Regions from separate parts of the Anaerofustis sp. LCP19S3_F7 genome, predicted to be linked through region 2. Evidence: predicted binding sites of a transcription regulator. Region 2 holds the regulator's gene; each other region holds the start of a gene.
What was found. Region 2 encodes NrdR, which represses ribonucleotide reductase genes. Its sites were predicted from a motif close to CACNANATNTNGTG; they were not measured.
Positions count from the first base shown of each region.

Region 1: a site for NrdR is predicted at 2,573-2,586, ahead of ACTQYZ_RS08395 (vitamin B12-dependent ribonucleotide reductase). Genes of this name have one in related genera too.
Region 3: a site for NrdR is predicted at 2,403-2,416, ahead of ACTQYZ_RS02045 (anaerobic ribonucleoside triphosphate reductase). Genes of this name have one in related genera too.

Region 1 covers NZ_JBQKFF010000008.1:41,736-46,034, reverse strand. Annotated here, with positions in the region: gene aroC (chorismate synthase) at 1-239, shown strand, start outside; gene ACTQYZ_RS08410 (chorismate mutase) at 249-1,166, shown strand; gene aroE (shikimate dehydrogenase) at 1,169-1,972, shown strand; gene ACTQYZ_RS08400 (shikimate kinase) at 1,975-2,484, shown strand; gene ACTQYZ_RS08395 (vitamin B12-dependent ribonucleotide reductase) at 2,616-4,299, shown strand, end outside.
Region 2 covers NZ_JBQKFF010000006.1:9,612-13,910, forward strand. Annotated here, with positions in the region: gene ACTQYZ_RS06915 (D-alanyl-D-alanine carboxypeptidase family protein) at 1-914, opposite strand, end outside; gene spoIIM (stage II sporulation protein M) at 969-1,601, opposite strand; gene ACTQYZ_RS06925 (NUDIX hydrolase) at 1,687-2,223, opposite strand; gene nrdR (transcriptional regulator NrdR) at 2,223-2,687, opposite strand; gene ACTQYZ_RS06935 (sodium/proline symporter) at 2,815-4,299, opposite strand, start outside.
Region 3 covers NZ_JBQKFF010000001.1:399,373-403,671, reverse strand. Annotated here, with positions in the region: gene ACTQYZ_RS02045 (anaerobic ribonucleoside triphosphate reductase) at 1-2,306, opposite strand, end outside; gene ACTQYZ_RS02040 (YwaF family protein) at 2,570-3,322, opposite strand; gene ligA (NAD-dependent DNA ligase LigA) at 3,434-4,299, opposite strand, start outside.

The DNA of each region.
Region 1 (4,299 bases), on a different contig from region 2:
CAAATAACAACGGCGGAGTTCTTGGAGGAATATCAAACGGACAGCCTATATGCTTTAGCGTTGTAATAAAACCAACTGCAAGCATCGCAAGAAAACAAAGAACCATAAATGTCGAAACAAAGGAAAATACAAGTTTGGAAATAGTGGGAAGGCACGATCCCGTTATTGTAAAAAGAGCTGTTCCTGTAATAGAAGCAGCAAGTGCAATTTGTTTATATGATTTTTTGTTATGTGATTAGGAGTTATGTATGAAGAGTTTGGAAGAATCAAGAAGAAGAATTGACGAAATAGATAAAGAATTAGTTAAACTTTTTGAAGAAAGAATGAATACTGTCGTAGACGTGGCGAAGTATAAAAAAGAAAATAATATCGAAGTATTAAATACCAAAAGAGAAGCACAGGTAGTTGAAAATGCAATAAACAATCTTAAAAACAAAGATTATTCAGAAGAGATTGCCGACTTTTTCAATCATATTATGGATATAAGTAAGAATTTTCAAAGAAAAGCAATTGCCGATAAGGCAATAAACATAATAAAAGAAAAATATACTATTGATTTGGTTGAAAGTGCTAATAAGATAGGTTACATAGATAAAATAAATCATTTATCAATTGATGCAATGAATTTATATTTTAACAAAGACCTTGAAGTAATTAAATTTGAAGAATACGAAGATATTTTAAAAGCTGTTTCAAACGGGGAAATAGACTTTGCCTTTTTGGCTTTAGATAATGCCGGAGACGGGCACGTTGCAAAAATGTATTCTCTTCTTGAGACTTACGATGATGTTTATATAAAAGATAAGTTTGTTGTAGATGATAACTTAAACGTAATAAACAAAAATAAATCTGATAAACTTGAAGATTTAAACAAATTTATAATTCTTGGTAAAGATAAATATTTCTGCAAAGATTGTACTAAAGTAGATTTACTTGTTAAAATCGACAATAAATCGAAATCATTAAGTCATTTAATAAGATACTTTGCAAATTATAATATCCACATTAATAAAATAGATTCAAAAGAAACAAATATATACAGAAAAGAATTTACAATTTATATTAATTTTGACGGCAGTTTACAAGATAACAATGTTTTAAAAATGTTATACGGACTTGACGGTGATTTGCCATATATAAGAATTCTTGGAACATATAAAGGATAGATATGAAAAAATTTGGTTTAATTGGTGAAAAATTACCTCATAGTTTTTCAAAAATTTTACATAATACGGCTTTTGAAGTATTAAATTTAAATTATGAGTATGAGCTTTATGAAATAGATATTGATACGGCACAAAATATAAAAGATTTTATGAAAAAAAATAATCTTGACGGAATAAACGTAACTATTCCTTATAAAAGAACCGTTATGGCTGGTTTGGATTTTATAAGCGAAGAGGCTGAAAAAATCGGTGCCGTTAATACAATAAAAAATGTTAACGGAAAACTTTACGGTTATAATACCGATTATTACGGCTTTATGTATCAGCTTAACGTGAACAATGTAGAAATAAATAATAGTAAGGTTGTAATACTAGGCAGCGGCGGCGCAAGCAAGGCCGTTATTTCTTGCGTTAAGGATTTAGGTGCAAAAGAAGTTTATTTGGTAAGCCGTAATAAAAGCGATAAACAAGCAAAAAATGACGTTAATTTAATAGACTATGAAGATTTAAAAGAAATAAAAGCTCATGTAATAATAAATACAACACCTGTTGGAATGTATCCTAAAGTTGATTTTTCTCCTGTTAATGAAGATATAATCAAAAACTTTGATTACGTAATTGATGTTGTTTATAATCCGCTAAAAACAAAGTTTATGGAAATAGGCGAAAACTTAGGTAAGAAAACTTGCGGCGGAATTGAAATGCTTATTATTCAAGGTCTTAAATCAGAAGAAATATGGAATGACTTTGTAATTTCAAAAGAAGATACAAATAAGATTATATCCAAACTTAAAAAGGAAATATAAAAATGCAAAAGAATATTTTATTAATCGGTATGCCGGGCTGTGGTAAAAGCAGTATTGGTAATGCACTTGCAAAAGAGCTTGGTTTAACTTTTATAGATATGGATAATTACATTGAAGAAAAGATAAACAAAAAAATCAGTGAAATATTTAAAGATGGTGAAGAAAGTTTTAGAGATATAGAAACCTTTTATTCAAAAGAGCTTTCAAAATTAAACGCCACTCTTATTTCTTCAGGAGGCGGAATAGTCACAAGAAAAGAAAACATTGATTATTTTAAACAAACAAGCATAATAGTATTTATAAACAGAAGTGTTGAAAATATATTAAAATCTAAAAATCTTGGTAAAGACAGACCACTTTTAAAAAATAACGAAGAACATATTTATAACTTGTATAATAACAGAATTGGTTTATATAAAAAATACTGTGATATTGAAGTAAGCAATAATGGTTATTTTAAACACTGCATAGAAAACATAATAAAAGAATTAAATAAAAAGGACGTTTTATAACGTTCTTTTTTGTTTTTTGTTAGATAAAACTTATTGCAATTACAATAATAAATGATATACTAATAATTGTATTAATGCATGTAATTTATACTATATGTTGTAGAATATTTTACATAAGAAAGGTGAACTTTATGGATAATTTAAGTGTAAACAATATTTTCAAAAGACGTTTTACCAAAAGACTTGAAGAAGATAACAGCATTACGGTTTATGATTTATTTGAATATAAAACCGTAGATGTTGAGATTTTTGATTATAAAACACAAAAAAACATTTTTGAAATGCATGATTTGGAATTCCCTGAATTTTATTCAAAAAATGCCTGTAATATCATAGCATCTAAATATTTTAGAAAAGCAGGGGTAGGAAAAGATAACGGACACGAAACAAGCATAAAACAAGTAGTTGATAGAATGGTAGGATTTTGGGCAGATGCTCTTGTTGATGAAGGGCTTATAACAACTCAAAATCAATATAATATTTTTTATGATGAAGTAGCTTATGCTCTTTTAAATCAAATGTGGGCTCCAAACTCTCCACAATGGTTTAACACAGGAATAAAGAGAAACTACGGCATAAGCGGTGAAAGTGACAATATGTTCTACTTTGATCCTGAAAGCAGAAGCGTAAAGAAGAGTAAAGACAGATACACAAGAACACAAGCATCAGCTTGCTTTATTCTTTCTATAAAAGATACATTGCTTGGGGATAATTCTATTTCTGAGCAATACGTTACAGAAACAAAGTTATTTAAAGGCGGTTCAGGGGTAGGAACTAACTTTTCTAATTTAAGAGCAGTAAACGAAAAACTTTCAAGCGGCGGAAAATCTTCAGGTATGATGAGCTTTTTAAAAGGTTTTGACAGAAATGCCGGAGCAATAAAAAGCGGTGGAACAACAAGAAGAGCTGCAAAAATGGTTATAGCCGATATTGATCATCCTGAAATTGAAGATTTTGTTTCATGGAAAGCAAGAGAAGAAGACAAAGTAAGAGCTCTTGGAAAAATGGGATATGATACTTCAATGGACGGAGAAGCCTATCAAACAGTAAGCGGACAAAACGGAAATAACTCTGTAAGACTTAACAGAGAATTTATGGAAAAAGTCTTAAACTTAAGAGAAAATCCTGATGCTACTTTTGAACTAAAAGGTAGAGTTGATGAAGAAGTAAATAAGGAAGTTAAAGTAAAAGACTTATGGGATTTAATTTGTAAATCAGCATGGAACTGTGCAGACCCTGCCGTTCAATTTGATGATGTTTTCAATGCTTGGCATACTTGCCCTGCCGGTGAAGATGGAAACGTAGGTGCAAAATACAACAGAATAAATGCAACAAACCCATGCAGTGAGTATGCTTTCCTTGATAATACTGCTTGTAACCTTGCGTCAATCAATATTTACAGATTCTATAACGAAGAAGAAGGAATCTTTAAATTAAATGATTATATTCATTTGATTTCTTTAATACAACTTGTTCTTGAAGCATCAATTCACTGGGGACAATTCCCAACTGAAGAAATAGCAAGAAAGAGTTATATGTTTAGAACAACAGGTCTAGGACTTGCAAATATGGCTTCACTTCTTATGGTATTCGGTTATCCATACGACAGCGACGAAGGAAGAAACTTAACTGCGGCATTATGCTCTATTATGACCGCACAATCTTATCTTGTTTCTGCTTTAATGGCAAGAAGTGTCGGACCATTTGAAAAATTTGATATTAATGCTGAGTATGTGTTAAGAGTACTTAGAAACTCTGCAAGATGTTCTCTTGCTTTAGATGATAATTTTGAAGGGCTTGATTATGTTCCTTTAA
Region 2 (4,299 bases):
TCCTCATAACCTTTATTTATTTTAATTTCTCCAAACTCTCCTCCCTTAGTTACAATATTTGTTCCTTTGTAATTACTAAAACCATAGTTTAAAAGCTTGTTTGCTTCTTCAAATCTTGTTTTTGAATCGGGAGCATTTAAAACAACCGCAATAAGACGAAGATCGCCCTTTTTACCCGTAGCAGAAATACAGTGTCCCGCATCAGCTGTATACCCTGTTTTTAACCCATCAACATTATCATTCATTTTTAAAAGTTTATTTGTATTATTAAGAAGTCTCTCTTTATCATTATTTTTACCTATTTTTATGGTTTTCTGCCAAGTGGCACTTATTTTAAAAACATCAGGATACTTACACACTTCTTTTGTCATTAATGCAATATCATAAGCACTTGAATAGTGTTTATCCACAGGAAGTCCGTTTGAATTTACAAAATGAGTATTTTTCATTCCAAGACTCTTTGCTTTTTCATTCATCATAAGAACAAATTTCTCAATGCTCCCCCCTATAAATTCCCCCATTGCAGCACAAGCGTCGTTTGCACTTTCAATTATAATTGCATTCAAAAGATCTTCAACACTTCGCATCTCTCCTTGTTCAAGATAAAGCTGACTCCCTCCCATATTACTTGCATAATCAGATATTGTAACCATATCGGACATATTTATGGTTTTATTATCAATAGCTTCTAATATCAAAAGTATCGTCATAACTTTTGTAACGCTTGCCAAAGGAAGTTTCTTATTCATGCTTTTTTGATACAAAACTTTTCCGCTTGACGAATCCATTAAAACTACAGCCTTACTTTTTATGTTCAAATCTACTTTTTCCTTTTCTGCCCCTTTTACAAAAGCAGGCATAATATTAAACAAAAAAGCAAATATTAATACTATGGAACTTATTCTTTTTAACATAATTTTCTCCTCCCTTTTAATATTTATTAAAGTAAAATATAAATATTAATATTATTACAAAAAAGAAGAAGAAAATAATACCATAAGTATAGGAGCAACATAACTTTCAAAACATATACCTATAACATTAAATAAAAAAGCCACTACTATGTATATAGTATATCTAAAATAAAAAGAAGAATTTTTCACTTTACCATATTTGTTTTTATTGTTTTTTTGAATTGAGCTTTTAAAACAAGAAGACATCACAAAGGCAAACATCAAGGCAAAATTTTTAATTATATTTGGAATTATCAAAACACAAATTAAAAATAAAACTCCTTTAAAACCATAAGAAGATATAAAAAACGTTATTACAAAACCAAACAAAAAACCTTTGTAAAACATTATACTTATGGAATATAAAATGCTTATTGCACTAAGCCCCAAAATAAGAAGAAAAATATATATTTTTATATCTGAATACATTGTTTGAGTAAAAATCTTTTTACTGTCTATACTTGATGTATCTTTTGTAAGAAGTTCAAAAAAAGAACCTATGTAATTTTTAAGTTCCTCCAATTGTGTAGAGCTTAAAAAATATATACTGACTCCTCCTATTATAATTCCAAGAAGAAAAACAAGAAGAAAAAATAAATATTTATTTTTGTTTTCCATAAAATGATAATTTATAAATTCTCTAATCATAAAATATTATTCCTTATTTTTTGTGACATAAAAAAGACATACCCTATTAATAAAGGGTATGTCCTTATTTATATTTTATGACTGTTTAAATATTATTTTCTAAACAATATTTAAGAAAGGGAACAATAATTTTTGAATCTGTTATTTTTCCTTCAAAAATCTTTTGTTTTAATTCTTTTATATTTATTTTATATACATTTATAAACTCATCATCATCCAAATATTGACAGGTTTTAACCAAATCCTTTGCTAAATATACATGTATTAATTGATTACCTAATCCTATATCAGGATAAAATTTCATATATGGGATTATATTACGAGAAGTATACCCTGTCTCTTCTTCAAGTTCTCTTAAAGCTGCAACATCAGGATCTTCTCCCTTTTCTAATTTACCAGCGGGAATTTCATCTGTAACATCATAAACAGAGCATCTAAACTGTTTTACTAAAATAACATTATCATATTCATCTATTGCTAAAATAGCACAAGCTCCCATATGTTCAACATTATCTCTTGTTGCTTCATTTCCGTTTGGAAGTATAACTGTATCTCTTTTTACATCAAATATATTCCCACTTAAAAGCTTTTCGGTTTTAATAACGGTTTCTTTTATTTCCATTATTTATTTCCTCGCTCGTTTAACATACTTTTTAGTTCATCCATAAAGCTGTTTACATCTTTAAACTGCCTATAAACAGAAGCAAATCTTACATATGAAACCTCATCTAAATCTTTTAGGTATTTCATTATCTCTTCCCCTATTAAATTTGATGATATTTCTTTCTTTGCTATTTTTTGAATATTACTTTCTATTTCATTTACAACATGTTCTATCTGCTCAATAGAAACAGGTCTTTTTTCACACGATTTTATTATACCATTCATAAGTTTATTTCTGTCAAAAGCTTCTCTAGTACCATTTTTCTTAACTACAATTAAAGGTATCGTTTCTATTTTTTCATAAGTTGTAAATCTTTTTGCACAAGATAAACACTCTCTTCTCCTTCTTATAGCCGTATTATCATCAGTAGGTCTTGAATCTATAACTTTACTTTCGCTAAAACCGCAATGTGGACACTTCATTTTTATCACCTTTCGTTCCTAAAATATATAAAAATTATATAATATATTTTTATTTAACTCAACCTTAAGAATATATAAATTATTCAAACAAAAATAAAAAAGCGGATAACTCCGCTTTTAACAAAAATTATAATAAACTTTGTACTTTATCATATTCATCAGTTATTTCTTTTTCAGGTTCAGGAGTAAGAAGACTTACCACAACCATAAATATACAACCTGTTAAGAAAGCAGGTAATAATTCATAAATATCAAATAAACCACCTAAATTACTTATAACATATTTCCATAAGAATACCATAGCCCCACCGGAAATCATTGAAGCAATTGCACCGTATTTATTAGCTCTTCTCCAGAAAAGAGCAAATAATACAACTGGTCCAAATACAGCACCAAAACCTGCCCATGCAAATGATACAATAGAGAATACTGAGCTGTTTGGATCTTTTGCAAGGAAAATACCAAGAACAGCAATTGCAATAAGACATCCTCTTGCTACAATCATTCTTTTTTTACCATCAAGTTCTTTACCAAAGAAACCACCTATAATGTTTTCAGATACACTTGAAGAAGCAGCAAGAAGTTGTGAATCCGCAGTTGACATTGTTGAAGCGAGAATACCTGCAAGTATTACACCGGCAAAACAAGCAAATATCCATCCATGTGTACTTAGTACATTTGCAATTTGAACTATTACTGTTTCAGAAGATGTTCCTTCAAGGAAAGGAATAACAGATGCTTTTGTCATTCCATAACCAATTATACCTATCAAAATAGAAGCAAACATAGAAATTACAACCCATATAGAAGCAACTCTTCTTGAAATTTTAAGTTTGTCTTTATCTTCAATAGCCATAAAACGAAGTAATATATGAGGCATTCCAAAATAACCAAGTCCCCAAGCCATTTTTGAAACGATTGTTAAAAAGCCGTAACTTTCAGCAGAACCCGTTGTCATATTATGAGTTGAAACCATACTTAAATATCCGGGAAGTTCTTTTGCGTTGTTTATTACCATATCTATACCACCTGCAGCACTTATTCCAAAAACAAGAATAATAACAAGGGCAACTGACATGATTATACTTTGAATAAAGTCTGTGGTGCTTGCAGCAAGGAAACCTCCCATTGCTGTATATAAAATAATAACCACTGCACTTACAACCATTGCGGTAAAATAATCAATACCAAATAAACTTGAGAATAATTTACCACAAGCAGCGAATCCTGAAGCAGTATAAGGAATAAAGAAAATAATTATAAATAATGAAGATATAAGCATTAAAATCTTCTTTTTATCTCTAAACCTATTTGAAAAGAAATCAGGAAGAGTAAAAGAGTTCTTTGAAACTTCCGTATATAATCTTATTCTTTTTGCTATAATAAGCCAGTTTACATATGTACCTATTGCAAGACCTAAAGCTGTCCATCCTGAATCGGCTATACCTGATAAATAAGCAACTCCAGGTAGTCCCATAAGTAACCAGCTACTCATATCAGAGGCCTCGGCACTCATAGCCGTTACAAAAGGTCCAAGTTTTCTTCCTCCTAAATAAAAATCGTGAGCCGTCTCGTTTTGTTTTGATAAAAATGCTCCAATAACAACCGTACC
Region 3 (4,299 bases), on a different contig from region 2:
GAATGTTTTACTCTATCTGCTTCTTCTGCTCTTTTACCATTATTAAATCTGTCTAAAGTTCCTACTAAATAACCTGTTATTCTTCTTATTCTTTCAAAAGGAACATCAGTATCATTTTCTTTTCTATGACAACATGGACATTCATCATATATTACACCGTTATATCCACAAACAGGGTCTCTATCAACAGGATGGTTAATAGCACCGTAACCAAGTCCCATTTCTTTCATGCATCTTACTATTTTTTCAAATGCTTCAAGGTTCTTTGTTGTATCCCCGTCAAGCTCAACATATGTAATATGTCCACCATTTGTAAGTGCATGGAAAGGAGCTTCTTTCTTAATTTTTTCAAATGCACTTATTTCATATCCTACAGGAACATGGAATGAGTTTGTGTAATAATCTTTATCTGTTACACCAGGAATAATTCCATATCTCTTCTTATCCATTTTAACAAATCTTCCTGACAAACCTTCCGCAGGAGTTGCTATTAAAGAGAAATTTAAGTGAGTTTTATTTGTAACATCATCAAGTCTTTCTCTCATATGTTTAACAATTTCAAGACCAAGTTTTTCACTTTCTTCGCTTTCTCCGTGATGTTTACCAACTAAAGCTGTAAGTGTTTCTGCAAGTCCGATAAAACCAACTGTTAATGTACCATGTTTTAATACTTCACCTACAGTATCATCCGGTTTAAGGTTTTCTGAATCAAGCCATACACCTTCGCCCATTAAGAAAGGAGAATTTCTTACTGTCTTTGAACATTGTATTTTAAATCTATGTAAAAGTTGATCTACACATAAATCAATTTTTTCATCTAATGTTTGATAGAATTTATCAATGTCTCCCTTTGCATCAATAGCAAGTCTTGGTAAGTTAATTGATGTAAAACTCAAGTTACCTCTTCCTGTAACGATTTCTTTTGTCTTATCAACATTGGCCATAACCCTTGTTCTACATCCCATATATGCAATCTCAGTATCAGGATCTCCTTCTTTATAATATTGAAGATTGAATGGAGAATCTATAAATGAGAAGTTAGGGAATAATCTTTCGCTAGATACTTCCATTGCAAGTTTAAATAAATCATAGTTAGGATCTCCAGGATTATAATTTATTCCTTCTTTTACTTTAAAGATTTGAACAGGGAATATAGGAGTTTCTCCGTTCCCAAGTCCCGCTTTTGTTGCAAGAAGAATATTTTTTATAATCATTCTACCTTCACTTGAAGTATCTGTTCCATAATTAATAGAACTGAAAGGAACTTGCGCACCGGCTCTTGAATGCATTGTATTTAAGTTATGTACCAATGCTTCCATTGCTTGATATGTTGCTTTATCTGTTTCTTTTAGAGAGCTTTTCTTTGTAAATGAAATCAATGTATCAATATCTTTATGATCCAATTTATCTAAAGCTTCTCTTTCAAGCTTCATGAACTCTTCATTATCATCTAATTTTGGATAAAGTCCGCTTTTTTCTTCTATTTCTTTATATAATTCTTTTGCAACTTCTTCGCCGTTTTCCATGCCTGCAAGAAGTTCCAATGCTTTACCCATATTAGTTACATATATTTTCTTATAAGTTTTTTCAACCCCTGCTGCTAAATCATAATCAAATTTTGGAATACTTTGTCCACCATGTTGGTCATTTTGATTTGATTGAATAGCTATACAAGCAAGAGCAGAATAAGTTCTTATATCTTTTGGCTCTCTTATATATCCGTTACCTGTTGAAAATCCGCCTTTAAATAATTTTGTTAAATCGATTTGACAACAAGTTGTAGTTAAAGTATAAAAGTCTAAATCGTGAATATGAATATCACCTTTTGAATGAGCTGCAGCATGTTTTTCATCTAAAATAAACATACCATAGAAGTTTTTTGCACCTTCAGAACCATATTTAAGCATAGTTCCCATTGCAGTATCACCGTTAATATTGGCATTTTCTCTTTTAACATCATTTTCTATTGAGCTTTTGAAAGTTAAATCTTCATAAATTTTCATAAGAGTTGTATTCATTTCTCTTACTTTATTTCTTTCGGCTCTATATAAAATATAATTTTTTGCAGTTTTAGCATGTCCACTTTCAATTAGTGTCTTTTCTACTATATCTTGTATTTGTTCAACAGTTGGAATAATGTCAACATATCTTTCATTTAATATTTTATCAACTTGATCAGAAAGTTCTCTGGCTATTTGATAATCTTGTCCGCCAACAGCTTCCGCAGCCTTATAAATGGCATCTGTTATTTTCCTTTTTTCGTATTTGCTTGTTCTTCCGTCTCTTTTTAAAATCTCCGTTACCATATTTTTTTCTCCAATTATATATTAATAAAATTATATTTCGCTTTGATCGTATTCAATTATATATTGTGTATATAACTTTGTCAAGAAGAAAAAAAACACAAGATATAGTGTTTAGCATAATTCCTAACACAATTCGACATTTTCATGTAATAAAATATTTTTACTGTTATGTTTACTCTTATTTTATACTCAAATTTAATGTTATTTTTATTTTTTAATATCTTTTATCCAATAAAAAAAGACTAATGATTGTACATTAGTCTTTATACAATTTCTTCCATTTTATTTTGTCTTGAATAAGCTATCTGCCATGGGGCATACATAAGTACCCAAACAAATAATACAAGTGACAAAGCTGCAGGAATATAAAAATTTCCAAACACATTATATAGTATCTCAAGAGGAGAGCCTGGTGCAGGAGCACTTAAAAACATAAAATTTGTTCCCCATGCTTTATTCATAAAATATACGGGAACGGCAATTATACCAACTAACAATGCTGTCTTTGGCAAAACTTTATAATTAGGTTTTAGTCTTCCACTATATAAAAGCATAAATACAAATACAACAAGCCATGTATGAATGGTAAAAGAATTTATGCATGAAAAATGAAGCATTGGGTATTCTGTCCAATCAGGGAATAATAATGCTGCCATTGCTCCTGGAAGAGAAAGTGCATATAAATATTCACCGCAAATTTTCCCAGGCTTAAAAGCATACCAAAAAGTAAAAAATATTGATATACCGCACAAATGAAATGGTAAATGCCCAAGATTAAAAGTTCCTGCATAAATATGAATAATATCTTTAATGATTTCTTGCATAACTATAACTATTGCAAAAATTTTTAATATTTTATTTTGTTTTTCATAATCTGCTTTTTTAAACATACGACACATACAAACGATAAATAAAGTTATAGCTAAAAGCCAAGTTAAATGCTCAACTCCATATGTATTCCATGTTAAATTTAAAGGTATGTCTTCTGGTCTTGAAAAAAAATATTTTAATGTCATTTATTCTTGTCCTTATTTTTTATTGTTACAAATACATTATAATACATTTTATTTTAATATTACAAAATTTATCTAATTTTTACATAAAAAAAGAACTTCAAAAGAAGTTCTTTATATCATTTTTTCGAAATCATCTTCAGAAATTATTTTTATTCCAAGAGTCTTTGCTTTTTCTTCTTTACTTCCTGCATTTTCACCAGCAAGAACATAAGTAGTTTTTTTACTTACAGAAGAAGAAACTTTACCTCCGTAGCTTTCAATTATCTTCTTCACATCATTTCTCTTGTATTTGGATAATGTTCCCGTTAAAACGAAAGTCATACCTTCAAACTTCAAATCTTCATTTTCTTCGTTAATATATTCCATATTAACCCCTAAAGATTTCAACTTACTAATCAAAGATATTTTCTTTTCATTACTAAAAAACATTATAATTTCATTTGCCATCTTATCTCCTATTTCATTAATAGATATAAGATCATCATATGTGGCGTTCATTAAATTATCCATACTTTTAAATTCTTTTGCAAGAAGTTTTGCTCCCTGCTTTCCAACTAAATTTATGGACAGCGCAAAAATCAAATCTTCAAGAGAATTTTCTTTTGATTTTTCTATTGCTTCAATCATGTTTAAAACGGATTTTTCACCCATTTTTTCCATTTGTTCTATTTGTTCTTTTTTATCTTTTAATCTGTAAATATCGCTTACATCTTGAATTAAGTCCGCTTCAATTAAGTTTTCCAAAACTCTCTCTCCCAAAGTATCAATATTCATCGCATCCCTTGAAGCAAAATGAATTATTTCTCTGGAAATTTTAGCCGGACAGTCTATATTTACGCATTTTATTGCGCTTATGCCTTCTTCCCTTACAACTTCATGACCACATACAGGACAAGTCTTTGGCATTTCAAAGATTATTTCTTCACCATTTCTTTCTTCTTTTACGGAACTTACAACCTGAGGAATTATTTCTCCTG